Regions from separate parts of the Salinicola sp. MH3R3-1 genome, predicted to be linked through region 1. Evidence: predicted binding sites of a transcription regulator. Region 1 holds the regulator's gene; each other region holds the start of a gene.
The links. Region 1 encodes sigma-54, which starts transcription at its own class of promoters, with help from an activator protein. Its sites were predicted from a motif close to TGGCACNNNNNTTGCTNT; they were not measured.
Positions count from the first base shown of each region.

Region 2: the regulator sigma-54 is predicted to act here: its motif matches at 2,109-2,126, upstream of speB (agmatinase).
Region 3: the regulator sigma-54 is predicted to act here: its motif matches at 5,933-5,950, upstream of BTW08_RS12330 (HAD-IIB family hydrolase).
Region 4: the regulator sigma-54 is predicted to act here: its motif matches at 5,088-5,105, upstream of urtA (urea ABC transporter substrate-binding protein).

Region 1 covers NZ_MSDP01000021.1:23,290-31,144, forward strand. Annotated here, with positions in the region: gene yjgA (ribosome biogenesis factor YjgA) at 1-24, opposite strand, end outside; gene pmbA (metalloprotease PmbA) at 246-1,586, shown strand; gene BTW08_RS13740 (hotdog domain-containing protein) at 1,705-2,094, opposite strand; gene mgtE (magnesium transporter) at 2,289-3,644, opposite strand; gene BTW08_RS13750 (HPr family phosphocarrier protein) at 3,755-4,024, opposite strand; gene rapZ (RNase adapter RapZ) at 4,011-4,952, opposite strand; gene BTW08_RS13760 (PTS sugar transporter subunit IIA) at 4,970-5,446, opposite strand; gene raiA (ribosome-associated translation inhibitor RaiA) at 5,456-5,764, opposite strand; gene BTW08_RS13770 (RNA polymerase factor sigma-54) at 5,883-7,334, opposite strand; gene lptB (LPS export ABC transporter ATP-binding protein) at 7,472-7,855, opposite strand, start outside.
Region 2 covers NZ_MSDP01000027.1:27,676-35,530, reverse strand. Annotated here, with positions in the region: gene BTW08_RS15555 (cytosine permease) at 1-1,034, opposite strand, end outside; gene speB (agmatinase) at 1,105-2,061, opposite strand; gene BTW08_RS15545 (sigma 54-interacting transcriptional regulator) at 2,419-3,864, shown strand; gene BTW08_RS15540 (AI-2E family transporter) at 3,895-5,106, opposite strand; gene secF (protein translocase subunit SecF) at 5,272-6,186, opposite strand; gene secD (protein translocase subunit SecD) at 6,190-7,855, opposite strand, start outside.
Region 3 covers NZ_MSDP01000018.1:236,470-244,324, forward strand. Annotated here, with positions in the region: gene sulP (sulfate permease) at 1-1,110, opposite strand, end outside; gene BTW08_RS12315 (FAD/NAD(P)-binding oxidoreductase) at 1,127-2,413, opposite strand; gene BTW08_RS12320 (MBL fold metallo-hydrolase) at 2,472-3,386, opposite strand; gene BTW08_RS12325 (glycosyl transferase) at 3,567-4,787, opposite strand; gene BTW08_RS12330 (HAD-IIB family hydrolase) at 4,980-5,846, opposite strand; gene BTW08_RS12335 (2-dehydro-3-deoxygalactonokinase) at 6,212-7,204, opposite strand; gene BTW08_RS12340 (2-dehydro-3-deoxy-6-phosphogalactonate aldolase) at 7,201-7,855, opposite strand, start outside.
Region 4 covers NZ_MSDP01000019.1:59,562-67,416, reverse strand. Annotated here, with positions in the region: gene urtD (urea ABC transporter ATP-binding protein UrtD) at 1-712, opposite strand, end outside; gene urtC (urea ABC transporter permease subunit UrtC) at 748-1,869, opposite strand; gene urtB (urea ABC transporter permease subunit UrtB) at 1,866-3,494, opposite strand; gene urtA (urea ABC transporter substrate-binding protein) at 3,673-4,986, opposite strand; gene BTW08_RS12895 (acyl-CoA dehydrogenase C-terminal domain-containing protein) at 5,445-7,241, opposite strand; gene BTW08_RS12890 (BCCT family transporter) at 7,612-7,855, shown strand, end outside.

The DNA.
Region 1 (7,855 bases):
GTCGTTGTCCGATTTTCTACCCATGATCTTGACCCTGGCGACGAATGAGGGCCGCAGTATATCAGCGTGATCCGGCTAGCCCACGTCTCGCGTCCGTTCGATGCGCGAATCCGTGCTGATGGCGTCGCTGGCCGAGGTCTTCTTGAGCGGAAACGCTTTGATTGTCGCCGTCTTCCGACCCGTTTTTCGATCAGGTTTTTGACTGTGATGTCTATGATCCGAGTTTTACGAATCAGGAGTTTGAGATGAGCCAAGCCTTCAATGCCGAGGCGCAGCAGTCGCGTCTCGAAGAGCGTGCCAGCATGGCGTTGGACCTTGCCACACAGATGGGCGCGGATGCCTGCGAGGTCGGCGCCAGTGTGGACCAGGGGCTGGGCGTGAGCGTGCGTCTCGGTGAAACCGAGACCGTGGAACTGTCTCGCGATCAGGGTATCGCGGTCACGGTCTACGTTGGCAATCGCAAGGGCAATGCGTCGTCGTCGGATGCCGGCGATGCCTCCCTTCGCGCAGTCGTCGAAAAGGCCATCTCTATCGCGCGTTACACCGGCGAAGACCCGGCCTCGGGCCTTGCCGACGCCCGGCTGATGGCAACCGACTTGTCGGATCTGGATCTGCATCACCCGTGGGCGCTGAGCACCGACGAGGCGATCGAGCTGGCGCTGCGTTGCGAGAACGCCGGACGCGAGCGGCCCGGGATCACCAACTCCGAGGGAGCGAGCCTCTCTTCCTCCGAGGTGGTGACGGTCTATGCCAACAGCCATGGCTTCCTCGGCAGCAAGCGGGGGACGCGACATTCGCTCTCCTGCCTGCTGATCGGCGGCAGCGGCGACGCCATGCAGCGCGATCATGATTTCACCACCGCGCGCAAGTCCGCCGATCTGGCAAGCCCGGAGTCGGTGGGCATCAGTGCGGCGGAACGCACCCTACGCCGCCTGGGCGGCCAGCGGCCGAAGACCGGGCGGCTGCCGGTACTGCTGGCACCGGACATGGCACGCAGTCTGGTCGGCAATCTACTCAACAGCATCGCCGGCGGCGCGCTCTACCGGGAGTCCTCGTTTCTCTGCGATCAACTGGGCGAGACGCTGTTCCCCGAGTGGTTTTCGCTGGGCGAGCATCCGCAAGAGATCGGTGGCATGGCGAGCGCGGCGTTCGATGGCGACGGCGTGGCCACCCGCGACAACGTGTTCATCGATCGCGGCAAGCTGGCGAGCTACATGCTGTCGGCTTACAGCGCTCGCCGGCTGGGGCTTGAGACCACCGGCAACGCGGGCGGAGCGCGCAACGTGCGCATTCAGGCGCCGACGACGCCGCTGGAGAGTCTGATGCAGCAGATGGGCACGGGCATTCTGGTGACCGAGATGATGGGGCAAGGCCTCAATCCGGTGACCGGTGACTATTCGCGTGGTGCGGCCGGCTTCTGGATCGAGAATGGCCGGATATCCCACCCGGTCGAGGAGTTCACGGTGGCAGGCAACCTGCGCGACATGTTTGCCGGCCTGCAGGGCATCGGCGACGACATCGATCGGCGCGGCAGCATCCAGACCGGCAGCTGGCTGCTCGATTCGATGACGATCGCGGGGCAGTAGAGGCTGGAGCTACGAGCTACGAGCTACGAGCTACGAGCTACGAGCTACGAGCTACGAAAAAACGTCAGCGACGGCGTCGCTGACGTTTTTTTCTGACAGAAACCGGCGGCTCGCGGCCTCAGGCGTCGAAGCGGTCCTTGATATAGGTGATCTCGGTGCGCCCGTGGGCTGCCGGGGTCCCATCCTCGCCCAGATTGACGAAGACCATCCTGTCGATCGTCAGGATGCTCTTGCGCGTGATCTTGTTGCGAACGTGGCACTCCAGCGTGATTGAACTGGTGCCAAAATGGGTGGCGGTGATGCCGAGCTCGATGATGTCGCCCTGGCGGGCGCTGGAGACGAAGTTGATCTCCGAGATGTATTTGGTCACCACCTGGGCGTTACCCAGCTGAATGATGGCGTAGATCGCGGCCTCTTCGTCGATCCACCGCAACAGACTGCCGCCGAAGAGCGAGCCGTTGGGATTGAGATCCTCGGGTTTGATCCACTTGCGGGTGTGGAAGTTCATTGGCGTCTCCTTGCTTGCATCAGCGGCCTGGAACCCGCGCGGCCTGAAACCCGCGCGGCCTGAAACTTGAGCGGGGTGATCCCGTGCCTTTCCACTAGACCTTTAGAAGATATAAGGCCTGTCTACGGGGCTTTCTACCCGGCCGATTAACAAGCCTCTCTGCATGGTTTCCCTTCGCGGTCTTGCTATCGCCGCTACAGGTAGAAGACGGTTGCCAGTCCCAGGAAGGCCACGAAGCCCACGACATCGGTGATGGTGGTCAGCAGGACGCCGCCGGAGAGCGCCGGGTCGATCTTGAACTTCTTGAGCAGCACCGGGATCAACGTGCCGGCGAGGGTCGCGACGGTCAGATTGATCACCATCGCCATGGCGATGATCTCGCCCAGCCGAATGTCGTCGAAGCGAAACACCGACATCGTCCCCACGACGACCGCCCAGATCAGGCCGTTGGTCATGCCGACGAGCAGCTCGCGCACCAGCAGCCAACGAACGTTGGCGCCGGAGACGTGGCCGAGTGCGATACCGCGGATCATCACGGTCAGGGTCTGGGAGCCGGCGATGCCGCCCATGCTGGAGACGATCGGCATCAACACGGCGAGCGCGGCGATCTGCTGAATCGTATCTTCGAAGAAGCCGATGGCGATGGAAACGATGGTCGCTGCGAGCAGGTTGATGCCCAGCCAGACCGCACGCCGGCGGCTGGTTCTCAGTGCTGGCGCGAAGGTGTCTTCGTCTTCGTCCAGACCCGCCATGCTCATGACCTGATGCTCGGCGTCTTCGCGGATGACGTCGACCACGTCATCGATGGTGATGCGGCCGAGCAGCTTGCCGTCGATGCCGACGACCGGTGCGGAAATCAGGTCGTGCTTCTGGAAAAGGGTGGCGACGTCGGTGTCCGACGCGATGGCCTGGATCGCGTGAAAGTCGGTCTCCATGACCTCACGCACCAGCACCGAAACGTCCGATACCAGCAGGCGGTTGAGCGATAGAATGCCGATCAGCTCGTCGCGACGCGTGACCACCAGCAGCGTATCCGTGGCATCGGGCAGGCGCTCGTGGCGGCGCAGGTAGCGCAGCACCACGTCCAGCGTGATGTCCGGGCGGATCGTGATCGCGTCCGGGTTCATCAAGCCGCCGGCGGTATCCTCGGGATAGGAGAGGACGGCCTCGACCCGCTGGCGCTCCTGTGCCTCCATCGACTGGAGGACTTCCTGGATGACGGTGTTGGGAAGTTGCTGCAGCAGGTCGGCGAGATCGTCGACATCGAGACCTTCGGTGGCCGTCAGCAGCTGTTCCGCGTCCATGCGGTTGAGGAATTCGATCTGGACGTCGTCGCCCAGATACTGCAGCACATCGCCGTGGAGGTCGGGATCCAGCAAACCCCACAGGATCTCGCGCTCCTTGGGCGGCGTGGACTCCAGCAGATGCGCGACGTCTACCGGCGCCAGCCCCCGATTGAGCATGCGCCTGGCCTGGTCCAGTGCGCCGCTTTCGAGGGCTTCGTTGAGCTTGGCCAGCCGGGGCTGCAGTTTTTCGGGATTGTTGCTCATCCTGAACGGTCATCCTTGAGCGACTGGCGGTAGGATGAGCATTCTACCATCGTCGAAAAAAATGACGAGGATGTAGAACACTGTTCACGAATGGGTCGGAAGCGTGAGCGCTATTCGTCCTCGTGAAAACGCGCCTCGAACAGCGCGACGATCGCCTCCATGGCAGCCTCTTCCTCGTCGCCGTCGGTTACCACGGTCAATTCGGTACCGCAGGGGGCGGCGAGCATCAACAGGGACATGATGTTGGCGGCGTCCGCGCGGCGTTCGCCATGGTGGATGGCGACGCGAACGGAGAACGGCTGGCAGCACTGCACCAGCTTGGTGGCGGCCCGGGCATGCAACCCGCGGCGGTTGGTCAGACGAAGTTCACGTGTTGGCATCGTGCTCGGATGATCCTGCCTCTTTTGACGGCGCAGCCAGCGATACCGACGCCGTCGAGAGTTCGGTATGAATACCGAGTTCGCGATGACGAAGCCGGGTATCGACGGCTTCATGATGGAAATGGTGAGCCAGCCGCTCGATCAGATAGACCGAACGATGCTGGCCCCCTGTACAGCCGATCGCCAGCGTCAGGTAGCTGCGATGACTGGCCAGGTAGGCCGGTAACCAGCGATCGAGCCAGGCGTGAATGTCGTCGGCCATGGCGTGAACGTCGGGATAGGACTCCAGAAATTCGATGACCGGTTGGTCGCGGCCGTCGTAGGTGCGAAGGCCGGGATCCCAGAACGGGTTGGGCAGACAGCGTGCATCGAACACCATGTCGGCATCCAGCGGCACGCCGCGTTTGAAACCGAAAGACTCGAAGGTCAGGGTCAGGCGTCCGCCGCGGTGGCTGGCGACCTGTTCGCTGATCCGCCCCCGCAGGTCGTGTACCGATAATCCGCGAGTGTCGATCACCAGGTCGGCCATGCGGCGAATCGGTGCGAGATACTCCTGCTCGTGATCGATGGCCTCGGCCAGCGTCATGTCGTTACCGCGAGTCAGCGGATGGCGTCGACGGGTGGCCGAGTAGCGCTCGAGCAGGATCTTGGCATCGGCGGTCAGATAGACGACCTGGGTGTCGATGCCGCGCTCGCGCACCGCCTCCAGCAGGCCCGGAAAGCGCTCTAGCGACTCCGGGAGGTTACGGGCATCGATGCTGACCGCAACATTGGACCGCGAGGGCGGCGCGCCGCGCAGCTCGTCAATCAGCGGCGCCAGCAGGTTGGCCGGAAGGTTGTCGATGGCGTAGTAGCCCAGATCTTCCAGCGCCTGCAAGGCGATCGATTTTCCCGATCCCGAGAGGCCGGTGATGATGACGAGCTGCATGGTTTGTCCGTCCTGATTTAACCGTCGTCGCTGCTGTGGTGGCGGATGGCGTCGACCAGCGCATCGTGCAGCGCGGCCTGCGTCTCGACCTGACGCAACTGCTGGCGGACGCTGCTCTGGCTCATGATGCCGGCGACTTCTGCCAACAGCGAGAGATGGGCTTCATCGGCCTCTTCCGGCACCAGCAGTACGAACACCAGGTCGACCGGTTCGCCATCGATCGCATCGAAGTCGATCGCATCCTCCAGGCGCATGAAACCGGCCACCGGCACCTTGCAGTGAGGGCTGCGCGCATGGGGAATGGCAACGCCGTGACCGATTCCCGTGCTGCCCAGCCGCTCGCGGCCGATCAGACGACTGAAAACTTCCTGGCTATCCAGGCTGGGTGTGTTTTGGGCGATGAAGGTGCTGAAGAATTCCAGCAGACGTTTTTTGCTGCCCCCCGTGACCCCGTAAAGGGTACGTTCGGGGGGCAGAATGCTTTCCAGTGTCATCATCAGGCGTTAACGGGCGCCAGCGCCTTGGGCGCGGGCTTGTGCCTTCTCTTTGTGTTTGACCAGTTGACGGTCGAGTTTGTCGGCCAGCGAATCGATGGCGGCGTACATGTCGGTTTCGCTAGCCTCGGCGTGTAGGTCGGCGCCAGCGGCATGCAGGGTACAGGCAGCCTGTTGACGCTCCTTCTCGACACTCAGGGTGACCTGAACATTGGTGATGTTGTCGTAGTGACGCTCTAAACGAACGAGCTTCTCTCCGACATAGTCCCGTAGGGCGTCGGTCAGCTCGACATGGTGGCCGGTAACGTTCACTTGCATGGCACGCTCCTGTTGCGGCAGATGGCACTTCGGATTGTAACCCTTTTCAGGGCACTGCAAAGTCATCGTGATCGATCTGACGTAGATTGGCGAGCGTTGGTTGATCTTCCGCTCGGACTCAAGCCAGACGTTTGCGTTCGCTGGAGGAGGGAATGCCCATGGCTTCACGATATTTGGCCACGGTCCGCCGGGCGACGCAGATTTCCGACTGGGCCAGCAATTCGACCAGTTTGCTGTCCGAGAGCGGCTTTCGCGGTGGCTCCTCGCCGATCAGCTTCTTGAGTCGGGCGCGAATCGCGGTGCTCGAATAACTATCGCCATCGCTTCGCTGGCCACCGACCTGACTCGAGAAGAAATACTTCAATTCGAAGACGCCGCGAGGCGTGTGGATGTATTTCTGGGTGGTGACGCGGGAAATCGTCGATTCATGCAGTTCGACGCTGCCGGCGATGTCGGCCAGGATCAGCGGTTTCATGGCTTCCTCGCCGTGGGCGAGGAAATCGACCTGACGCGACATGATCTCGCGGCCGACGCGCAACAGGGTGTCGTTGCGGCTGGAGAGGCTCTTGAGCAGCCAGCGGGCCTCCTGAAGGTGCTGGCGCAGAAAGATATTGTCGTCGCTCTTGTCGGCGCGTTTGATCAGCGCTGCGTAGTCCGGCTGGATGCGCAGGCGCGGCAGTGATTCGGCGTTGAGTTCGATACGCCAGCCCTCGGGGGAGGGCGTGGCGACGAGATCGGGAATCACGTAGTGGTCGCGACTGGTATCGAAGCGCTGCCCCGGGCGAGGTTCGAGCGTGCGAATCAAGGCGATGACGCAGTCGAGTTCGTCTTCTTCCAGGCGCAGGCGCCGCATGAGCAGGCGTCGGTCGTTGCCGGCCAGTGCCTCCAGAAACTGACGTACCAGCCGCTTGGCCTGGGGCAGCAGCGGGGTTTCGCTCGCCAGCGTGCCGAGCTGAAGCAACAGGCATTCGCGCAGATCGCGGGCGCCGACCCCGGTGGGATCGAACTGCTGTACTCGCATCAGAACATGCTCGAGGTCCGCCGTGCTGACGCTTTCGCCGCGCTGGGCTCGGAGGCCGGCGGCGAGCTCGTCGAGTGAGCCGGTGAGATAGCCGTCGTCACCGATGGCGTCGATCAGGCATTCGCCCAGCTCGCGCTCGCGGCCGTCGAAATCCCCCATCGCCAGTTGCCATGACAGATGGTCGTGCAGGCTGGTGGCGATTGCATTGCGGTCGAAATCCGGCGCGTCTTCGCTGCTACTGCCGTTGCCACTGAGCGAGCCCGCGTTGGCATCCTGGTAGGTGTCGCTCCAGTCGCTGTCGAGCGCCAGTTGGTCGGGAATATCGCTTGCCCAGTCGTCCTCGGGCGCTTCCTGAGACTCTTCTTCGGAACAGGGCTCTTCGGAATAGGGTTCTTCCAGCTCCAGCATCGGATTGGATTCGAGGGCTTGCTGGATCTCCTGGCAAAGGTCGAGCGTCGACAGCTGCAGGAGTTGAATCGCCTGCTGGAGCTGAGGCGTCATGGTCAACTGCGTGCCGACTCTAAGTTGCAGCGAGGGCTTCATGGACATGGTGAGGCGATCGTCACAATCAACGAGAAGGGGACTACGTTACTGACTGATCGGGTAGCGTGCAACGACTTATGCAGGAAAACGATGCAAGAAACATGCCAGTGGCTCGCATCAGTTGGTGCCGGTTCGCAAGGCGGTCATAGCCGGAATTCGTGACCCAGATAGACGTCACGCACGCGCTGATTGTCGAGAATGGCGTCCGGACGACCTTCCGCGATGATCTGGCCATCGCCGACGATATAGGCGTTATCGCAGATATCGAGCGTTTCGCGCACGTTATGATCGGTGATCAGTACGCCGATTTCGCGATCACGAAGCTGGCGGACGATACGCTTGATATCGCCGACCGAAATCGGATCGACACCGGCAAAGGGTTCGTCGAGCAGTACGAAGGCGGGCTCGGTAGCCAGTGCCCGGGCGATTTCCACGCGGCGACGTTCGCCACCGGACAGGCTCATGCCGAGGTTGTCACGGATGTGGTCGATATGAAAATCGTTGAGCAACTGCTCGAGATGATGGCG
Region 2 (7,855 bases), on a different contig from region 1:
AATAGCAGAAAGTTCTGGAACTGGTCCAGGATGCCGGGAATCAGGGCGCCGAAGACGGTCATGACCCCGATGATCAGCGCTGGCTTCCAGAAGGCCATGCCGGGCGACACGTTCATGCAGGACAGGGTGGCGCTGTAGACGGCCATGACATTGGTGGTCATCACGGAGAAGAAGATGACCAGGGCCGCGGGCAGGCCGAAGCCGAAACCGGAGAGCAGCCGGGTCGGATCGTAGGTCTGCTGCATACCGTTGAGGACCGACAGCCCGGAAACGGCGGCGCCCAGGCCCATGGCGATCATGGCGGCCATCACGTAGCCAAGGTAGGTGCCCCAGACGGCGATGGCGCCGCTCTTGCAGTTGCGATTGTAATCCGCCGAGGACGAGATCCAAGAGAAGGCGGTGGCGATGACGATGTCGAAGGCGATGCCCAGGGTGATGCCGTTACGCGCCTCGACCGGCATGTCCAGCAGGGTCGAGACATCGTAGTGGAGGTTCAGCTGGTAGAGCACCACGGCGGCCAGTGCCACCATGGCCATCGCCGCCCAGCGTTCGACCCGCTCGATGCCCAGGTGGCCACGCAGCACGATGAGGACCACCACGGTCTCGCAGAGGATGGTCATCAAGGGCAGGTTGGAGTAACCGGTGGTCGCCTGGATGGCGTAGTCGAGACTCATGCCGGCGAGCAGGGCCTGGATCCAGCTCCAGGCGATCAGTACCCCCATGTTGACCAGCGATATCAGCCGGCTGCCGAGCGGGCCGTACGCGCGCCGGGTCAACGCCATGGAGGGCAGGCCGGTGCGCTGGCCCATCAGGCCGACCAGCAGGAGCGGAATGGCGCCGATCAACGAGCCGATCAGCACGCTGCCCATGGCGGTCGTGAAGGGCAGGTCGGGCACCAGGAGCATGCCGGTGAGGATGGTGGTGACCACGACGTTGGCGCCGAGCCACAGGGCGACAGTGCCGAACGCCCCGAGGCTCTTGTGCTGGTGGTCGTCGAGGGTGTCCTGACCGAGCAGGCGGTTGAAGAAAGTCATATCTTTATCCTTAATAATTGTTTGTATTTAAGTTATTAAAATTGGATAGAAAGCAAACCTTTGATTTGAGTCAGCGCCGTTTAACGCCGGGTAGAATGCATAGCATCTCGAACAGCAGGTTGGCGGCGACCACGGCGGTCTGGCCGTGCGCGTCGTAGGGTGGCGAGACCTCGACCAGGTCGCAGCCGACGATATCGAGGCCATGGGCGCCGCGGATGATCTCCAGCGCCTGGGGGATGGTCAGGCCACCGATCTCCACGGTTCCGGTACCCGGCGCATAAGCGGGGTCGAGGCTGTCGATATCGAAGGTTACATAGACCGGGCCGCCCTGAACCTTCTCGCGGATCTCCGCCATCAGCGGTGTCAGGCTCTTGTGCCAGCACGCTTCTGCCGGCTCTACCCGGAATCCCTGCTGACGGCCCCAGTCGAACTCCTCGGGGGAGTAACCCGTGCCGCGCAGGCCGATCTGGGCGACGCGATGGCAGTCGAGCAGACCTTCCTCGACCGCGCGCCGGAACGGCGTGCCGTGAGCGATGGCTTCACCGAACATGTGCTCGTTGATATCGGCGTGGGCGTCGACGTGGATCAGCCCCACCGGGCCGTGCTTTTTCGCCATGGCGCGCAGGATCGGCAGCGACAGGGTATGGTCGCCGCCCAGGGTCAGCGGGATGACGTCGTGGGTCAGCAGCTCGTCGTAGTAACGCTCGATGATGTCGACGCTCTTCTTGAGGTCGAAGGTATTGATTGGCACATCGCCGATGTCGGCGACCTGCAGGCTTTCGAACGGCGCGGCACGGGTCGCCATGTTGAAGGGTCGCAGCATCCGGGATTCATCGCGGATCTGGCGGGGTCCGAAGCGTGTGCCCGGACGATTGGAGGTGCCGATATCCATCGGAATGCCGACGAAGCAGGCATCGAGTCCTTCAGCGCTCTTCTGCGTCGGCAGCCGCATCATCGTGGCTGGCCCGCCGAAGCGGGGCATCTCGTTGCCGCCGAGCGGCTGGTTGTATGGCGGTCGGTCGGTCATGGGAATCCTGGGTGTTGTGGTTGTCAGTGGTGATTGCCGAGTAAACACCAGCAGGAATCATGCCAATCGGTAAGTGACTGATATGTCGCGATGCTGCAAGCCTTTTGATTCATTAATGAATCATTGCGCGGGTCTGAATGATACTTTTATGGATTAATGATTCGACAATGCATCGACAGCGGATTCATCATGCCGATTCTCCATGGCCTTGGTTGATGCCAGTTTCGATAATGAGAGGCGCGGCTGGTGAAAGGTGCGGCTGGTGAGAGGTGCGGCTGGTGAGAGGTTCAGCCGATGAAAGGTGCGGCCGCTGAAAGGTCCAGCGGACGACAGGTGCGTCCGATAAAAGGTGCAGGGATGACGGATTCGACGAAAACGGAAGACGCTGCGGCTCAGCTGACGCTGGAGACGCTGGTCCAGACGGCTCAGGACCATCTGTTCATCGTCGACAGCGACGGCCATATTCTGGATGTGAGTCCGGGCAGTGTCGCGGTCTACGGCCTGCGCCGAGATGAACTCCGCGCCACGACCGTCCAGGCGCTGCAGGCCAGCGGGGTGCTGTCACCCTCGGTATCGCTCGAGGTCATTCGCAGCGGGCAGCCCGCGCAAATCATGCAGCGTACGGGTACCGGCCGCCAGGTGATCGCCGAAGCGTTTCCGGTCTACGCCAACGGCGAGCTGATTCGCGTGATCAGTCGATCGCGGGATCTCACCGACCTACAACTGCTGCAGGACGAATATGCGCTTCTCCAGCGCCGATTTGCCGAGCATCTCAAGCGCCATCATGAACCCGCCGGAGACGAGGAAGCCGCCGTTGGCGAGCTGGTGGTAAAGAGCCGAATCATGCGCGAGATGGTCCATCTGCTGAAGCGCAGCGCGCCAACCGACGCCACCGTCTTGATGCTGGGGGAATCGGGCGTCGGCAAGACGGCCTTCGCGCGGCAGCTGCATCGTTGGAGCCGACGGTGCGAAGGTGACTTCGTCGACGTCAATTGCGCGGCGATTCCGGAGTCGCTGTTCGAGTCGGAGATGTTCGGCTATCAACCCGGTGCCTTCAGCGGCGCGTCGCGCCAGGGCAAGGCGGGGCTGCTCGAACAGGCTCACGGCGGCACGCTGTTTCTGGACGAGATCGGCGAGCTGCCGCTGTCGATGCAGTCGAAGCTGCTCAAGGTGATTCAGGACGGTTCGTTGATGCGCCTGGGCGATACCCAGTCGCGTCAGGTCGATTTTCGCCTGGTGGTGGCGACCAATCAGGATCTTATCAAACGGGTCGAGGAGGGTACCTTCCGTCTCGATCTCTACTACCGGCTCAACGTGATTCCGGTGACCTTGCCGCCGCTGCGCGACCGGCGCGAGGATATCCGCGGGTTGGCCGAGCGCCACCTCGAGCAGCTCAATCGTCGCTACGGTCAGGATAAGGTGCTGCATCCCGGTGCCTGGGCGGAGCTGATGAGCAATGACTGGCCGGGCAATATCCGGGAGCTGGAAAACTGGCTCGAACGAGCCTGGCTATCGGCGGAAGGCAACGTCGTGGGGGCGCCGGCATCGAATCTGGCGGACGCCGCCATCACGCCCAACGACTCGGCGGGTGTCGAGAGCGAGGTGGAGGGAGACCCGGCGATGAACGCTGTGCTCGCCCCGGAGCAGGGGCTCAAGGCGGCCATGGCCGCTCACGAGCGCCGCATTCTGGAGGCGCTGGTGGCGACGCATCGCACGACCTATGCTCTGGCCGCACGTCTCGGCATCAGCCAGCCCAGCGTGGTCCGCAAGCTCAAGCGCCATCACCTTCGGCTCGAACGCTAGGCGCGCTGATCGAACGTTAGCCGCAATGGCTCAACGGCTGATATCGACGTTGGTGTCCATGTTCGTGCTCGCCATGGCGCTGACGTCCCGCGATGCCTCATCCGAAGATGAGGCTTGATCGCCGCCGCTGGACTGTGCGATCGGCTTGCGTCTGCCATAGCCCCAGCGCTCGGCCTCCGACGGCGCATCCGGCGCGTCGTCGTCATGCAGCCACTCTCGCCAGCTGGCGACCAGCAGCGCCATCAACACCGGGCCGACGAACAGCCCTACGATCCCCATCGTCTTCACGCCGCCGATCAGACCGAAGAAGGTTGGCAGGAAGGGCAGCTTGATCGGGCCGCCAACCAGCCGCGGGCGCAATGTCTTGTCGCCGATGAAGAGCTCGAACGCGCCCCAGATGAAGAGCCCGACGCCATTGATCATATGCCCGGTCGCCAGCAGATAGAGCGACACCAGCGTGAACGTCAGCGGCGCGCCACCGGGTACCAGGGCCATGAAGGCGGTAATCACACCGAGCACCACCGGCGATTGAATGCCGGCGATCCAGTAGGCGGTGCCGAGCACCAACCCTTCGCCGAGCGCGATCAGGCCCATGCCCATCACCGTCGAACTGACCGTCGCCGGCACCACGCGCGAAAAACGCTGCCAGCGCGCAGGCAGCACACGCTCGCCGACGATATCCAGCTGACGGGCCATGCCGGCGCCGTCCTTGTAGAGAAAGAACAGCGTGATCAGCATGAACAGTAGCGTCAGTGCCAGATGCAGCGCGTTGCTTCCCAGAGCCAGCACCCAGCGCGAGATATTGCCGATATGCTCGCCGCCCACCAGCTGAATCAGGTACTCCGGGGCGTGAGGCTCGGCCAGATAATCCTGCCACTGTACGGCCAGCCAATTCCCCACGCCCGGCAGATGTCCGACCCAGGCCGGCGGCGGGATGCCGTGCTGGTTGGCGACCATCAGCCAGCCGACCCATCCCTTCAGTTCCTGGAAGGCGTAAGTAGAGGCCAGCACCATGGGAATCACCAGGCACAGGATGATCAGGCCCAGCGCGATGCTGGCGGCGAGCGTCTTGCGCTGCCCGCAGCTCGCCAGTAGTCGGCGATAGAGCGGCCAGCTGGCGAGGCAGATGATCAGGGCGGCCAGCACGGGGATCAGGAAATCGATGAAGAAGTAGACACCGGCGACCATCACCAGCACCAGAAGCCAGCGGGCGACGCTGCTGTCGGCAAAGATTGGGGCCATGAAGGACTCGTGAAAGCGACGAATGAAACCGGTTAGTCCGGACGAAATCGAACGGCATGCCCATCGGCAGCCAGCCATCATACCCCAGCCGGGCGATGAGCGACGGCCACAAAAAAGGCCCCTCGCCGTGCGAGGAGCCCCGAAGTCACTGATGCGACGTGAAGGCTACGGCGTGTCGTCGACGACCTCGCCTTTCTTCACCGGGATCAGATCCTGACGCTCCAGCCTGAACACGATCAGCAGTGCCGCGGCGACGTAGACCGAAGAGAACGTGCCGGCCACGATCCCCAGGATCAGCGAGATCGCGAAGTTGTGGATCATGTCGCCGCCGAGGAAGAACAGCGCGAATAGCACAAGCAACGTGGTACCGGACGTCGCCAACGTTCGCGACAACGTCTGGTTGATCGCTTCGTTGAAGATCTGTGCCAGATCTTCGCTGCGTGACAGCCGGATATTCTCGCGAATCCGGTCGTAGACGATGATGGTGTCGTTCAGCGAGTAGCCGATGACCGCCATGATCCCCGCCAGTACCGTCAGGTCGAATTCCCACTGGAACAGCGCGAACAGGCCCAGCACGATCAGCACGTCGTGTCCCAGCGAGATGATCGCGCACAGCGCGAACTTGTACTGGAAGCGGAAGGCGACGTAGATCGCCACGCCGGCCAGTGCCACCAGCATGCCCAGACCGCTCTGGTCACGCAGCTGATCGCCGACCTGGGCTCCGACGAATTCGGCGCGAACCAGTTCGATCGAGGCGTTGCCGCTACTCAGGGCCGAAACGACCTGGTTGCCCACGTCATTGCTGAAGGTCTGCTGCAGGCGCACCAGAATTTCATCCGTGGCGCCAAAGGTCTGTACCGAGAAGTTCTCGAAACCGCTATTGGCCAGCAGCGAGCGGATATCGTCAAGCGACGGTGCCGCGGCGTAGTGGAGCTCGACGACGGTGCCGCCGGTGAAGTCGAGCCCGAGATTGAGGTTGAGCAGGGCGAGTGCCGCCACCGACACGATCGTGAGTGCGATCGAGACGATAAAGGCGATGCGGCGCTTGCCCATGAAGTCGAATTGGCGCATTGCTCGCATCTCCTAGATCCAGAGTTTCTTCAACGGCTTGCCGCCGATGGAGAGGTTGACGAGGGCACGCGACACCATGATGCCGGTGAACATCGACGTCAGGATGCCGAGCGACAGCGTTACGGCGAAGCCCTTGATCGGGCCGGTGCCGATCGAGAACAGCACGACAGCCACCAGCAGCGTGGTGAGGTTGGCATCGACGATCGAGGTGAAGGCACGGCCATAGCCTGCGTGGATCGCCTGCTGCGGCAGCGTCTTCTGCCTGAGCTCCTCGCGTATGCGTTCGTAGATCAATACGTTGGCATCCACCGCCATCCCCAGCGTCAGCACGATCCCGGCGATACCGGGCAGCGTCAGCGTGGCGCCCAACACCGACATGGCGGCGATCAGCAATACCAGATTGACCGCCAGCGCCACGTTGGCGATGACCCCGAATGCCTTGTAGCGAATCAGCATGAACGCCACGACCAGCAGACCACCGACCAGCACCGAGAAGATGCCACGCTCGATGTTCTGGGCGCCCAGGCTAGGCCCGATGGTGCGTTCCTGGACGAAGTAGATCGGCGCCGCGAGCGAGCCGGAGCGCAACAGCAGCGCCAGTTCGCTGGCCTCGGTCGGGGAATCCAGACCGGTGATGCGGAAACGGTTGCTCAGTGCGCTCTGCACCGTCGCCAGGCTGATGATGCTGCGGCTGGTGGTGGGAATACGCTCCTCGACCTGCTTGCCATCCTTGGTCACGGTGCGCGTGTCCGTGCTGTGATCGATGTACAGCACCGCCATGTTGCGACCGATGTTGGTACGGGTTGCCTGGTTCATTAGCGAACCGCCGGTGCCATCGAGGTTGATGTTGACCTGCGGTCGGCCGTTCTGATCGAAGCCCTGGCTGGCGCTGGAGACCCGGTCCCCGGTGATGATCACGTCGCGCGACAGGGTTGCCGTGCGCTGTGAGCCGTTGCGAAACGGGAACGTTTCGGTCTCGGCGTCCGGCGTGTCCGGGCGAGCCTCGAGACGGAACTCGAGGTTGGCGGTGGCGCCGACGATACGCTTGGCCTCGGCGGTGTCCTGCACGCCGGGCAGCTCGACCACGATACGGCTGGGCCCCTGACGCTGGACCAGCGGTTCGGACACGCCGAGCTCGTTGACGCGATTGCGGATGGTGGTCAGGTTCTGCTGGACCGCGTAATCCTGAATGTCCTTGATCGACTGTTCGGTCAGGGTCATGTCGAGATAGGCACGGCGGCCTTCGTCACGGTCTTCCAGCTGGAACTCGCTGAAGGTCTGGCTGATCTGATCGCGGGCGGCGTCACGGTCTTCGCTGTTGGCGAACTCGAGATGCAGGGCGTTGTCGTCGACATCGGTGCCGCGATAACGGATGCGCTCGTCGCGCAGGTCGGCGCGAATGGCGCTGGCCGTGGCCTTGAGACGCTGTTCGACCGCGGCGTCCATGTCGACTTCGAGCAGGAAGTGCACGCCGCCGCGGAGATCGAGACCGAGTTTCATCGGCGCCGCGGAAAGACTGGTCAACCAGGACGGGGTGGAATCGGCCAGGTTGAGTGCCACGGTGTACTTGTCGTCGAGCGCCTTGTCGACCACATCGCGGGCGGGAAGCTGCTGTTCGGCATCGTCGAGCCGAATCAGGGCGGTGTTGTTGCCGGTCATTGCTGCCGACTTGACCTGA
Region 3 (7,855 bases), on a different contig from region 1:
TTCCCGCAGCCAGGGCGACAGAAACAGCATGGCCAGCGCGATACCCACGGCGGTGAACGCGCTGGACGCCGGGGTGCGAGCGCCGGCGTCGAAATTGACCACGGAGCGGGAGAAGCCGCCGGTGATCGGCATGCCGCCGGTGAACGCCGCCGCCAGATTGGCCCCGCCGAGCCCGATCAGTTCCTGGTCCGGATCGACGCGCTCACCGCGGCGCACCGCCAGCGCCTGGGCCACCGAGACCGACTCCACGTAGCCGACGATGCTGATCAGCACCGCCGAACCGATCAGCGATCGCCACAGCTCTGGCTCCCAATCGGGCAGGGTCAGCGGTGGCAGCCCGGCGGGGATCTCGCCGATGACGGCCACGTCGCGGCCTAGCCATCCCGCCGCGCCGGCGACCAGCGCCGCCAACACGATGGTGACGATGGGCGCCAGCTTGACCAGCACGGCAGCCACACGGGCCGGTACGTGACAGCGTTCCAGCGCGGACTTGCCCCACCCCCGTATCAGCCCCAGTAGCAGCAGCGACCCAATCCCAATGATCACGGTCGGCAGGCTGACGCTGTCCAGCGCCGAGGGTAGCCGGGATAACAGTGCCGGCAGCGTGGAACCGGAGAGATCGATACCGAGCAGCTGTTTGAGCTGGCTTGCCGCGATCAGCACGCCCGAGGCGCTGACGAAGCCGGTCATCACCGGGTGGCTCAGAAAGTTGACCAGGAAGCCCAGCCGACATAGCCCCATGATCAGCAGAATGGCCCCGGAGAGCAGTGCCAGCACCAGGGCTGCGGCGATGTAGTTCGGCGATCCGGACTCGGCAACCTGTGAAAGCGCCGATGCCGTCATCAGAGACACCACCGCCATCGGGCCGACGGAGAGCGTCGCGCTACTCCCCAGCAGGGTGTAGACGACCAGCGGCACCAGGCTCGCGTACAACCCCACCACCGGCGGGAGTCCCGCCAGCATGGCGTAGGCCAGCGCCTGCGGGATCAGCATCAGCGCCACGATGATGGCCGCCAGCAGATCCTCGCCCAGCAACCCGCCGTTGTAACGCCGCCCCCAATCCAGGATCGGGAGCCAGCGTGCCAATCCGGCTTTTTGCGGCTGATTCATGATCTGCCGGCCTCGATCAAGTGCGCGCCTGCGGCTTGGCCAGCCATTCGTGCCCCTTGAGCATCAGATTCCAGTAAATGAAGGGGAGCTGCTGCGCCTTGATGTTCCAGCCGAGCCGGGTCGGCCGTGTCGCCTGATTGATCCAGGACGGGAACGTCGGCTGCAACTTGCCGCCGTAACCGAACTCCGCCAGCACCACGCGGCCGCGTTCGACCGTCAACGGACAGGCGCCATATCCCGCATAGCCGGAGGGCATCGGCTTGCCATCGAGCACAGCCAGCAGGTTGTCCGCCACTACCGGTGCCTGCTTGCGCACGGCGGCGGCCGTCTTGGCGTTGCCGGTACCGCTGGCGTCGCCGAGACCGAAGACATCACTGAAGTGGTTGTGCTGGAGAGTGTCGGCATCGAGATCGAGCCAGCCACCCTCGTTGGCCAGTGACGATTCGCGCACCAGCCGTGGGGCGCGCTGAGGCGGCACGACGTGAAGCATGTCGAAATCGGTCTCGATCTCTTCGCTGCTATCCTCGCTCGTGACGCGAAAACGCGCCTTCTGGGCCGGGCCGTCCACAGCGATGAGGTTCTGTTGGAACTGCTTGTGGATGCCGTAACGCTGAACGTATTCGTCCAGTGCCGGCACGAAGTCCGAGACACCGAACATCACACCGCCGGCATTGTGGAAATGGACATCGATGCCGTTCAGGACGCCCTGCTTCTCCCACTCGTGACAGGAGAGATACATCGCCTTCTGTGGCGCCCCGGCGCACTTGATCGGCATTGGCGGCTGGGTAAACAGCGCCTTGCCGCCTCGCATTGCCTGAACCAGCGACCAGGTGTAGGGCGCCAGATCGAAACGGTAGTTCGACGTCACGCCATTCTTGCCCAGCGTCTCTTCGAGACCATCGATCGCCTGCCAGTCGATCTCGAGACCTGGCGCAACCACCAGTGCCCGGTAGCCAAGCGTCGTCCCGTTGCCCAGCACGACCTGGCGGGATTCCGGCAGCAGCTGTTCCGCCGCGGCCTGATACCAGGTGACGAAGCTCGGCATCACCGAGTGCATCGAACGCCGGGTCTGTTCAGCAGTGAATACGCCACCGCCGACCAGCGTCCAGCCGGGCTGGTAGAAGTGATCCTGTGCGGGCTCGACGATGGCGATATCGAGATCCGCACGGCGTTTGTGAAGACTCGCGGCGACCGCGATGCCCCCCGCCCCACCGCCGATGATAACGATGTCATGGTACTTTTCGTTCGCGGCTGTCGACTGATTCGTGTCTGTCGATTCGTTCATGACTGTCGATTCGTTCATGACTGGCTCCCTTTAGTCGATTCGGCGCGGCGCGATAGCGCTTGGCGACGACGCCTTCTCACTCCCACGCGGCGCCTGCCAGGGCGTCGAGCGGCAATTTCAGATAGCGCTTGCCGTTGCTCTCCGGTTCGGGGAGGCGGCCACCGAGAATGTTGACCTGCAGGGCGTGCAGGATCAGCTTTGGCATCGGCAGTTCGCTATCGCGCTTCTCACGCAGCGCAACAAACTCAGCCTCGCTGCTGTCGCTCAAACGATGCTTGTTGGTCTCGCGCTGCTCGCGCACGGTGCTTTCCCACTGAGGTTCGCGGCCGTCGGGCATGTAGTCGTGACCGGTGAACAGGCGCGTCTGGTCGGGCAGCGCGAGGATCGACTGGATCGAATGCCACAGCTGGTGCGCACTGCCCCCGGGGAAGTCGGCACGGGCGGTACCGAAGTCGGGCTGAAACAGGGTGTCGTGAACGAAGGCGGCATCGCCGATGACGTAGGTGACCGAGGCCAGCGTATGGCCCGGCGAGTGCATCACGCGGCAATCGATATCGCCCAGCTTGAAGCTATCGCCGCTGTCGAACAGATGATCCCACTGGCTGCCGTCGTCCTTCAGGTCCGGCCAGTGGTAGATCTCCTTCCACAATGCCTGCACCTGCGTCACCGGCCGGCCGATGGCGGTGGGCGCGCCGGTCCTGTCATGCAGATAGCGCGCGGCGGAGAAGTGATCCGCGTGCGGATGGGTATCGAGAATCCACTCGACCACGAGCTCTTCACGCTCGACGTAGGCCAGCAGCTCGTCGGCCTGCAGGGTGGCCGTCGCCCCGGCCTTCTCATCGTAATCGAGCACTGGATCGATGATCGCGCAGCAACGCGTGGCGGGATCGCTGACGATGTACTGGATACTGAACGTGCGAGGGTCGAAGAAACCGGCGACATCGGGTCGGCCTTTATTTCTGTCGCCTCGAGAGAGAGCAAAGGTGTTCATGACGGCTCCTTAGGAATGCATGCCCCTAAAGTAGCGCCAAATTAGCTCTAACGTTAGAACTATTTTTTATATAAAGTTTCGTGATCTGCTTTTCATAGATTCAATAGGCATATCGATCTTTCCAAACCCCATAAAAAAAACCGCGCCGAAGCGCGGTTTCCGACATGTTGAGCGACGGCGTCAGACATCGCCGCTGTTATCCAGCTCCACGGCTTCGTAGAGCCGATCCTGGAGATCCGGAATCGCCGCCTGAACCCGATTCCAGCTGGGGATGAACGGCTTGTCGCGCGGCGATTCGAAGAACGCCGCACCGGCCTGCATGATGTTGTCGGCGAACAGTTCCACCGCCGCTTCCTCGCTGTGACGGTCGAGCTTGAGCCCGTTCATCGCGGCATCATGGTCGTAGGCTTCGATCAGATCCAGCGCCACGCGGTAGTAAGTCGCCTTGACGGTACGGAAGCTCTCGACGCTCATCTCGACGCCGAGCGTCGCCAGCTTGCGATACATCGCCTTGGCGATGTCCATGCTCATGCGGTTCAGACCGCCCGACGGATCTTCCTCCGAGACCGGCTGGTGCTTGTGATCGTAGGCATCGGCGATATCGACCTGACACAGGCGTTTGGTCGAAAAGTTGCGGTGCACCTCGGAAAGCACGCCGATCTCGAGCCCCCAGTCGCTGGGAATACGGATGCCGTCGAGCACGTCGGCGCGCATCGAGAACTCGCCGGAGAGCGGATAGCGGAAACTGTCGAGATAGTCGAGATAGGGCAGCGGGCCGTAGATCATCTTGAAGGCACGAATCAGCGGCGTGACCATCAACCGCGCCACACGCCCATTGAGCTTGCCGGAGGCGATACGCGAGTAGTAGCCCTTGCAGAACTCGTAGTGGAACCGCGGATTGGCGACCGGGTAGATCAGCCGAGCCAGCAGGCCGCGGTCGTAGGTGACGATATCGCAGTCATGCAGCGCTATCGCCTCGGCCTTGCCGGACGCGCGCACGTAACCGGAGCAGTACCAGACGTTGCAGCCCTTGCCGGGCTCCAGCGGCGCCAGATTTTCCTTCGCCAGTTCCTGCTGCAGGGCCTGGAGCCGGGGCCCGTCGTTCCAGAGAATGCGGTGATGCTGCGGCAGACGGGAGAAGAATTCGCGCGCTTTCAAAAACTGCTCGCGATCGGCGCGATCCAGGCCGATGACGATCTCGCTGAGATAGGGCACCTTGCACAGCTCGTCGACGATATGCGAAAGCGCCGGCCCTTCCAGCTCGGAATACAGCGACGGCAGGATCAACCCCATCGGGCGGCTGCGGGAGAACTGCTTGAGGTCGTTTTCCAGTGCTTCCACCGAGCGACGCGTGAGGTTGTGAAAATTGGTAACGATACCGTTCTGATAAAAATCACTCATGAAGCGCCCTCGTCGTATTATCTTCCTGACGTCGTTCCCTGACGCCGGTTATCGGGACTGTCTATCCAACATCGGTCATTCAAACCCAGCCATCCAAATCCAGCCATCCAAATCCAGCCGTTCAACCTCAGTCATCCAACCTCAACCGCTCAATCCCGTCCGTTCAACCTCATCCCTTCCGCGTCATCCTCTTCAGGACGGCTCATTCGTGTCCCACCCCAGTTCGCTGACCAGCCAGTGCGATACCCCTTCCGACCAACCGGCGGGTCCCCGCGCTTCGGTTCGGTAAACCCGCGGATTTTCCAGCGGCATTGGTTGACCATGCTTGGCGGCGATGACGACGGCCATATCGGTGGCCGCCAGCAGCGTCAGATCATTGGGCCCGTCACCCAGGCCGATCGTCTGCGGACGATAGCCACGCAGCGCCTCGAACCGAGCCACCAGCCAGTCCGATGCCTGGCCCTTGTCGACGGCGCCCATCACGTGCCAGAAACGACCGCCGCGAGTCAGCCGCAGACCATCGACCTGGAGCGTCTCATGTAATGTCTGCAGTTTGATGTCGTCGTCTTCCCACACCAGCGGCTCGCTGCCCTCCCGATCCATGGCCTGTTCGGCACCGGACTCGCTGAGTCCGGTCAACTCGCGGACCTCGGCAACATCCATCTCGCCCATGCGTCGAAAGCGCAGACCGTGACGTTCACGCACCACGTCCAGGCGCCGCCGGATGAAGTCCACATCCATGCTGGGGGTCTTGACCACCAGACCGTCCGGCGAGGCGGGATCGCGATCCAGTCGCGCATGCTGCCATGAGGGCGGTAGGCCAATGACGGCGCCGTTCTCGGCGATGAACGGCGTTTCCTCGAGCCCCAGTTCCTGGCGCAACGCCAGTAGTTCGCTACGAGTCTTGCTGGTGGTGGGAATGACCGGAATCGACTGCCGCTCGAGGCGCGAAAGCCAGGCCGACGCCGGCTGCCAGTCGTAGGTATCGTGATCCAGCAGCGATCCATCGAGATCGGTAAATACCATCAGGGACGGTTTGTTCAAGGCCGGCTGCGTCATGGGTTCTCCTGCATCGCTTCACCTCGTCATGTCGTACGCGGGCGGCTGCGTGTCGGCAGTTCTATAGGACAGTTCCATGGATGAAGGTAGCACGGATCATGCCAAACACGACGGCCCGGGCCATTTGTCCTGACCACGGGCCGTCAACAGCGCTAAACGGGCCTATGCTGATCGGACCTTCGCCGATCAAATATTCGCTGATCAAACCCTCGGCGCTGATGCTGCATACCCTGCAGTGCACTATTGAGGTGCATCGTCATGAGGGCATTGTCTTGGATGCATTGTTTTAGGCGCATTGTTTTAGGTGCATTGTTTGAGGTGCATTGCTTTAGATGCATCGTCGATACGAGCGGTGACGCCAGGGGTCAGCGCCGGGCGTGTTTCGCCGCGATGGCGCCGACGCCGGCCAGCGTCGCCCGGTCACTGTCGATGGCCTCGACGCGGAGTCCGGCGGCTTCCAGCGCGATGGTGTAGCTTTCGCGCAACGACTCCGCGCCGATCAGACGCACGACATCGAGTCCGGGACGTGCCTGGCGCATGGCATGTACCTCCTCTCCGATCAGTACGCCGGAGAGGAAGCTACCCACCTGCCCCGCTTCGAGCCCCGCGTAAAGATGCCGGCTGCGGGCCTCGAACAGCGCATGCATCACACCGCCCGGGCAGCCGGCACGGGAAACGCCCAGCCGGAATGCGGCCTCGTCGAACGGTGCCTCGTCGCGGGCCGGCTCCCCCGGCAGGGTATGAAAGCGCACGGCGTGATAGAGCTCGCCGGTCATGACGGTGGTGAATTCGACCATGCGGCCAGCATCGAGACGCGCCCACTTGCTGTGGGTGCCCGGCAGGCAGCAATCGCCGCTGTCGACGCCCGCCAGCGCCAACGCACCGAACGCCTGGACCTCTTCGCCGCGCATCACGTCGACGTGTTCGGGCGTCACCTGCTTGACCCCCGGTACGATCCAGACGTTGTCGAGCCCGGGTGCCGCGACGACATTGTCCGCGAGATCGGCAGCGGTTGCCGGCAACTCGAGCTGCGGCGCCTCGAACCAGCCCCGCGCCGAGCCCACCATGCCGGCGAGATAAACCGGGACTTTTTTAGCGCCCGAAGCCGCGCCGTCAGCACCCGAAGCTGCGCCGTCAGCACCCGAAGCTGCGCCATCGCCATTCCGCCAGTCATCGGTCTGCGAGGCACAGTAATGGGGGAATTCGCTCTGGCTCAACGCGCGCAGGCCGGAGGCCGAACGGCGGCTGTCGAGCACCTCGCCGCTGGTCATGTCGACAAGAAACGCCCGGAAGTTGCTGGTGCCCCAGTCGATGACGATCAGGCGTTCGGCGGCGCCTTTTTGCTGCTCCCCGCTCATGCATCGGCCTCGCGTTCGAGCTGCTCCGCCTGATGGGCGACTTCGGTCAGCCGCCGCCACTCGGCGACCAGCTCGGCAGCGATCTCGCCGACCTCTTCGGCTTTCCGGCCGGGCTTGTAGAGATTGCTGCCGAACCCGAAGCCGGCGACACCGTGGGCATGCCACTCGCTCATGTTGCTCTGATCGATACCGCCGACCGCCAGCACCGGCAAGCCCTTGGGCAGAATCGCGCTAATATCCTTGAAATAGCCGGTACCCAGGCGAGCCGCTGGGAACAGCTTGAGCGCCGTCGCGCCGGCTCTGGCCGCCGCCAGCGCTTCGCTCGGGGTCATGCAGCCGATCATCGGCGCCAGGCCGTGCTCGACACCGGCGCGAATCACTTCCGGGTCGGTATTGGGCGTGATCAACAGCGGCGCATCGAGGCCCGCCAGGCGCTCGGCGTGCGCCGGATCGAGTACCGTGCCGGCCCCGATCACCACGTCATCCGGGCAGCGCTTGGCGATGGCGGCAATACTGTCCCAGGCCCGTGGCGAGTTGAGCGGGAGCTCGATCAGCTTGAAGCCTGCCGCCACCAGCGCGTCGAATACTGCATCGATCTCTTCCGGGGTGATCCCGCGCAGAATGGCCACCAGCGGCCGCTCGCGCAGCGCC
Region 4 (7,855 bases), on a different contig from region 1:
TCGAGCGCACGAAGCCCATATCGTGTTCGACCACCACCACCGACTGCTTGCCTGCCAGCCGCGTCAGCAGCTCGGCGGTACGGTGCATTTCCGGCTCGGTCATGCCGGCGACGGGCTCGTCGACCAGCAGCAGCCGGGGTCGCTGCATCAGCAGCATGCCGATCTCGAGCCACTGTTTCTGCCCGTGGGAAAGCACGCCTGCCAGGCGATAGCGTTCCGAGGTCAGTCCCGTCGTCTCGAGCACTTCGTCGATCCGGGCCTGGCCTTCCCGATCGAGGCGGGCCAGCAGGGTCTTCCAGATTCGGCGATCGCCAGCCATGGCCAGTTCCAGGTTCTCGCTCACGTCGAGCGCCTCGAACACCGTCGGCTTCTGGAACTTGCGGCCGATTCCCAGGTTGGCGATCTGCGGCTCGTCCAGCGTCAACAGGTTGTGGCGACTGCCGAACCAGACCTGGCCCTGATCCGGCCGGGTCTTGCCGGTGATGATGTCCATCATCGTCGTCTTGCCCGCGCCGTTGGGGCCGATGATGCAGCGCAGCTCGCCGTCGTCGATGGTCAGATTGAGCCGATCGATGGCCCGGAAACCGTCGAAACTGACGCTGACGTCCTCGAGATAGAGAATCGGACCGTGCCGGACATCCACCGGCGACTGCGCCGGCGCCATGAAGTCGAATACCCTATCCGGACGCGCGAGCTCCCGCAGACGCCCCAAACGGGAGGACTTGTCGAGGGTCCTATCGATCGCGCTCATGCGCTGGCCTCCTGCTGTTCCCGCCGATCTTGCTGTTCCTGCCGATCTCGGCCCCCTTCGTGATCCCGTCGTTTGCCGCGCCACTGCGAAATCACCCCGGCGATACCCTGCGGCAGCAGCATCGTGACCAGCACGAACAGCCCACCGAGGATGAACAGCCAGGCGTCCGGCATCGACCCCGTCAGCACCGTCTTCAGATAGTTGACGACCAGCGCGCCCAGCAAGGCACCATAGAGCGTGGCGCGCCCGCCCAGCGCCACCCACACCACCACCTCGATCGAGAACAGCGGCGCGAAGGTGCTGGGGTTGATGATCCCGACCTGGGGCACGTAGAGCGCCCCGGCGACGCCGGCGATCATCGCCGACACCACGAATAGTGCCAGCTTGACGTGATCGACCCGATAGCCGATGAATCGCACCCGCGCTTCGGCATCGCGCGTCGCCATGCTGACCCGGCCGAGACGCGACACCGTGATCGCCCGGCATATCCAGAACGCCAGCAGCACCGCCATGCCGGATGCCACGAACAGCGCCACGGTCATGCCTTCGCCCGCGAGCGAGAAGCCCAGCAGTTCGTAGAAGCGGGTTAGCCCGGTGCTACCACCCAATCCCATTTCGTTGCGATTGAACGCCAGCATCAGTGCAAACGTCAGCGCCTGGGTGATGATCGAGAAGTAGACGCCGGTAACGCGGGAGCGAAATGCCAGCCAGCCGAAGACCAGCGCCAACAGGCCAGGCGCCAGCAGGATCGCCAGCGCCGCCACCGGGAAATAGCTCATGATCGACTGCCATCCGGGTAGCGGCGAGGTCTGCGCGTTGAGGTAGAGCCCCATGGCATAGCCACCGAGCGCAAAGAACGCGCCGTGCCCCAGACTCAGGATGCCCAGATAACCCCAGATCAGATCCACCGCCAGCGCCAGCAGCATGTACGTGAAGTACTTGCCCAGCAGCGCTACCGTGGCCCCACTGACGTGAAGGGCATTCGAGTCCGGCAGCGCGTTGAGTATCAGCACCGCCAGCATGCCGACGATCAGCACCAGGCTGGTCAGCAGCGTCGAGCGGGAGAGAAAGGCCTGACGGGAACGATCGCCACGCCCGAGGTTGTCGGTAAGCGTCATGAGATCCGCCCCTTAGGTGCGAAGATGCCCTGCGGGCGCTTCTGGATGAACAGGATCACGCCCACCAGCACGATGATCTTGGCCAGCACGGCACCGACCCAGGGCTGCAGCACCTGATTGATCACCCCAAGCGACATCCCCGCAACCAGCGTTCCCCAGAGATTGCCCACGCCACCGAACACCACCACCAGGAAGGAGTCGACGATATAGCTCTGGCCCAGGTTCGGCCCGACGTTGGTGAGCTGGGAAAGCGCCACGCCGGCCAATCCGGCCACGCCCGCCCCCAGCCCGAAGGTCAGCATGTCGACGCGGCTGGCGCGCACACCCATGGCGCGGGCCATTGCCCGGTTCTGGGTCACGGCACGCACCTCGAGCCCCAGCCGGGTATAGCGCATCAGCGCCCATAGCCCGGCGAAGACCACCAGGCAGAAGAGCAGAACGGCCAGACGATTGAGCGTCAGCGACAGCGCCTCGTTGATCTGCCACGCCCCTTGAAGCCAGTCCGGCGAGGCCACCCGGCGGTTGAGCGGTGAAAACACGCTGCGGACCAGCTGCTGAAGGACGAGACTGAGACCGAACGTCGCCAGCAGTGTCTCCAGCGGTCGGCCCTTGAGAAAGCGGATCACGGTGCGCTCGATCACCACGCCGAACGCGCCCGCTACCAGGAAGCCGCCGGGTATCGCCAGTGCCAGCGCCAGCCCCGGCTGACCGGGCAGCGCCTGCTGGATCATCCAGGTGGTATAGGCACCGATCATGATCAGCTCGCCGTGGGCCATGTTGATCACGCCCATGACACCGAAGGTGATCGCCAGACCGATTGCGGCCAGCACCAGAATCGATCCGGCGCTGAGACCGAAAAACAGCGTCTGCGCGCGGTCGTACCAGGCCCGCTTGCTCTCGATGCCGCCGAGCACCGACTGCGCCTCGGCGGCGAGTGTCGAATCACCGGCGGCGATCGGCGTCAGCGTATTGCGCACGCGGGTGTCGAGATTGCCGCGCAGCGTCTCGAGCGCATCGGCATCGCCTTGCTGGAGATCGTAGAGCGCCAGCGCCACATCGAGCTGGCCGCGGACGGCATCGCTCTCTTCTTCGTCGCGCATCCCGCGCACACGATCGGCGTTGTCGGCCGTGACTTCGCCGACCAGGCGCTGCGCTGCCGACAGCCGAGAGGCTTCGTTGCCAGCGCTCAGCGACAATGAAGCGAGCAGCCCCTCGATCCGCGTGCGCAGGTCGTTGTTGATCTTGAAGATATCCACGGTGCGCCGGGTGCCGGTACCGGCGTCTTCGAGGGTGATGGCGTCGATGATCGGCCACTCGCGACCGCTATCATCGGTAATGATGTAAAAGCGCTCGCCGCGCCGCTCCTTGCCCAGGCGACCGTCGAGCAGCGCCTGCAGCCAGCGCGTCTTCTGCTCGATATCGCTGTCGGCGATCGCCTGAGCGGCGTCGCCCTTGGCCTGGAAGCTATTGGTATCGAGTGCCTCCAGTAGCGTCTGCGGCTCGGCAGGAGCCGCCGCAGCGGGCCGGGCGAGAATCGCCACCCAGAGCAGCAGCAGGCAGAGCAGCAGACACTCGATGATCAGGCGACCGAGAGAGCGGCCACCTGCTGAAGAATTCGGGGTCATGGTTCAACGCTCACGATGCGATGCTCGAATGAGATCCCGCACCGTCACACACGACGCGAGATTCACTGTCGTCGGCGCCCACGCCTACTCCTACTCCTACGACAACGGGCACCGACATCGATGGCCGAAGCGCGAGGGACACCCCTCGGCTCCGGCCGTGCTCAGGCATGCTCCGACCTCAGTTCGCTCCCGGGCCGTCTTCGCAGGTCATCGACTCGACGTCGAGCTTGCCGCAGCGCAGCGGGGCCCTCCAGTCGCTGATCAGGTTCTTCGACTCCGGCAGGTAATCCGACCAGGCATCGCCGGCGACGGTCGTCGGTGTGCGCCAGACCACGCTGAACTGCCCGTCATCCTGGATTTCGCCGATCATCACCGGCTTGGTGATGTGGTGGTTGGGCATCATGGTGGAACCCCCACCCGACAGGTTGGGCACGGTCACGCCGATGATCGAATCCTTGACCGCATCGACATCGGTGGTGCCAGCTTTCTCGACCGCCTGCACCCACATGTTGAAGCCGATGTAGTGCGCCTCCATCGGGTCGTTGGTCACCGCCTCGTCGTTGCCGGTATAGGCGACCCAGTCGTCGATGAAGTCGTAGTTGGCATCGCTGTCGACGCTCATGAAGTAGTTCCACGCCGCCATGTGGCCGACCAGCGGTGCGGTGTCGATGCCGGTCAGCTCCTGCTCGCCCACCGAGAACGCGACCACGGGGATGTCACCCGCCGAGATCCCCTGATTGGCGAGCTCGTTGTAGAACGGCACGTTGGCATCGCCGTTGATGGTCGACACCACCGCGGTCTTCTTGCCCTGGCTGCCGAAATCCTTGACCTGCGAGACGATCGACTGCCAGTCGCTGAAACCGAACGGCGTGTAGTTGACCATGATGTCGTCATCCGCGACGCCGTTGGCCTTGAGATAGGCCTCGAGAATCTTGTTGGTGGTGCGCGGATAGACGTAGTCGGTGCCCAGCAGCGCCCAGCGCTCGACGCCCTGACTCTTCAGATAGTCCACTGCCGGAATCGCCTGCTGGTTGGGCGCGGCACCGGTGTAGAAGATATTTTCGGAAAACTCCTCGCCCTCGTACTGCACCGGATAGAACAGCAGCCCGTTGAGCTCCTCTACCACCGGCAGCACCGCCTTGCGCGAAGCCGAGGTCCAGTTGCCGAAAATCACGTCGACATGATCGTCGCCGGTCAACATGTCACGCGCCTGTTCAGCGTAGAGCGACCAGTCCGATGCCGGATCCATCACCACCGGTTCGAGCTTGCGACCGAGCAGTCCACCCGCCTTGTTCTGCTTGTCGATCAGCATCAGCATCTCGTCCTTCAGCGTCGATTCGCTGATCGCCATGGTGCCGGAAAGCGAATGCAGGATACCGACCCGAATCGGACCGTCATCCTGCTGCTGGGCGACGGCAGCATTGCCAAAGCCGGCCAGCCCCAAAGCGATGCTGGAGCCGGCTATCAACTTGCGAAGGGAGTTTGTTGTCATTGGGTTCTCCTGATCCTGGTCATGGCCCTTGATGATCGGCTTGATCGGCCCGGTGATCGAAAGCCCTGTGCGAGGACGCACCGGCAACGATCGGAGAACCCTATGCATTTTTCGTGCCTTGATCTCTTCGCACTCATTTTTTGTATACAAGGAACGAGAAAAAAGGGAGAACTTCGTCCAACGAGAAAGGAATTGGTGCAGAAAAAGACCCGCAAATCCGTCAGGACTTTGACGGTTGGCGCAGCAGGCGCCAGTTCGCCGCGGGCAATGCACCATTTTCGTGCTCGGAAGCGCATCGAAACCGGCAAGCGGCACATGAAGGTGCATAGCTAGGCGCATCAGAGAGGCGCACAGAAGAAGCGCACAGAAGAAGCGCACAGAAGAAGCGCATGAGGATGCGGGCCGCGTCGCCAAACGCTAGCGCCCCCGCGTCAACGCCGGGATGGAATCCGCGTGACCTAGAACAGGCTCTGATCCAGCGCCATCAGTCCTGCCGGGCCGGCGGCGATCTGGCGTTCCAGCGCTTCGCTCTGAGGTAGCTGGCGCTCGAGAAAATGCTGACCCACCAACAATTTGGCGCGGTAGAACGCTTCGCCCGATGTCCCGTCTACTGTCAATCCGTGGCGAGCGGCCCGAGCGGCCTTCCACCACATCCAGGTGTAGGCGGTGTAACCCAGCAGTTGCAGGTAGTCGTGGGCCGCGGCGCCCGCGGCAGCCGGATCCGTTCGCGCCATCTCCATCAACTGCGCGGAGACGCGCTCCAGGCGTGCCAGCTCTTCCATGGCCGCGCGGCGAAAAGGGATCACTGTCGGATCACCCGAGTCGGTGTCGAGATCGGCCCGCATCTGCTCGGCGAAGCGACGCAGATAAGCCCCCTGGTTGCGCATCAGCTTGCGTCCGACCAGATCCATCGCCTGAATCCCGTTGGTGCCCTCGTAGATCATCGCGATTCGGGCATCGCGCACGAACTGTTCGGCGCCCCACTCGACGCAGTAGCCGCTGCCGCCATAGATCTGCTGCGCCTCCACGGTGGTCGCGAAGCCGCGATCGGTCAGAAATGCCTTGGCCACCGGCGTCAGTAGTGCCACCAGATCCTCGGCCACCTCTCGCACCTCGGCGTCAGGGTGGTACTTGGCCCGATCGAGCTCGCGCGCGACGAAAGCGGCAAATAGCCGACCACCTTCGTTCCAGGCGCGGGCGTTGAGCGCCATGCGCCTGACGTCGGGATGGACCAGAATCGGATCGGCCGCCTGATCGGGTTCGGCGACGCCGCCGGGGGCACGACTCTGGCGACGCTCGCGCGCGAACGCCATCGCGCTCTGGTAGGCGACGTCGCCCAGCCCCAACCCCTGAATGCCGATCGAGAGTCGCTCGTAGTTCATCATGGTGAACATGGTCGCCAGACCCTGATGCGGCTCGCCGATCAGGATGCCCTGGGCATTGTCGAAGTGCATGACGCAGGTCGCGCTGCCCTTGATCCCCATCTTGTGCTCGAGCCCGCCGCAGACCACGCCATTGGCGTCGCCCAGCGAACCGTCCTCGCGCACCTCACGCTTGGGCACCAGAAACAGCGAGATGCCCTTGGCGCCCGCCGGCGCGTCGGGCAGTTTGGCCAGCACCAGATGGACGATATTCTCGGTCAGATCGTGCTCGCCGCCGGTGATCCAGATCTTGCTGCCGGTGATGGAATATCGCCCGTCGCTACCGGGCACTGCCCGCGTCTTGATCAACCCCAGATCGGTTCCGCAATGCGGTTCGGTCAGACACATGGTGCCCAGCCACTCACCGGCGTAGAGCCGAGGCAGGTACCGCGCCTTGGTCGCCTCGTCGGCATAGGCATCTAGCAGCAGTCCCGCGCCGTTGTTGAGCGCCAGATAGAGAGCAAAGCCGGCGTTGCTGGCGTAGAGCATTTCATCGAAAGCCTGGGTCAGCAGTTTCGGCAAGCCCTGGCCACCATGGTCCGGGTTGCCTCCCAATCCACACCAGCCGCCCTGGGCGAGTTCCTGAAAAGCGCCCTGGAACCCTGCAGGCGTCCTCACTTCGCCTCCCTCGAAGCGGCATCCTTCGGCATCGCCACGCTGGTTGAGCGGAAACAGTTCAGCTTCGACAAGCCGTCCGGCCTCCTCCAGCACGGCATCGGCGAGCTCGGCGCTGAGCTCGGCGGTCGCCGGCATGGCCTGCCACTCTCGCTCGGCGTCGAGCACCTCTTCACGAATGAAGCGCATGTCGACGAGCGGTGCACGATAGTCGGCCATTCGAACTCTCCCGATGGTTTTCAAACATTCGTTTCAAATCAGCCAAGACTATAGGCAAAAGGACTGCCGTCTTCACCCTGACCTTGGTCTAGCGCTCGATCAGCGATAAAGCCGACCCGGGAGATGCCGTTCAGCGGATAAATGGCAGTAAAACCGGAGATTCTGGCCTAGACGGTTGGAAGGCCCGACTTGATTCAGGATAATTGGGAAACTTGCGTGTTCCCGCGGATACGTCAGACTGAGTACTCCCTCGACAGGGTGGTCGCTCGCTGACACCACGCCCGAACGACGCAAGGGAGCGCAAGGGAATCGTCGTCATTCGCCATGCGAGTGCGGCTTTTAATAAAGACACACCAAATGGAGACGGCTAGTGGCTCAAGACGCTAATAACCAGCCGGATGCGCCAAAGGAAGGCGTGCCGGCACCAGAGGGTCCCGCCAATCTCATCGATACCGATTATGTGATTGGCCAGGACAATATCCAGACCAACAAATTCGGCATGAATGTCGATCTACATGGCAAGGTCTTCTCGGTCTCGTCATTATTGATCCTGTTTTTCGTGATCATCACGCTGGCGCTACCGGATCAGATGGGACCGTTATTCAACGGCGCGA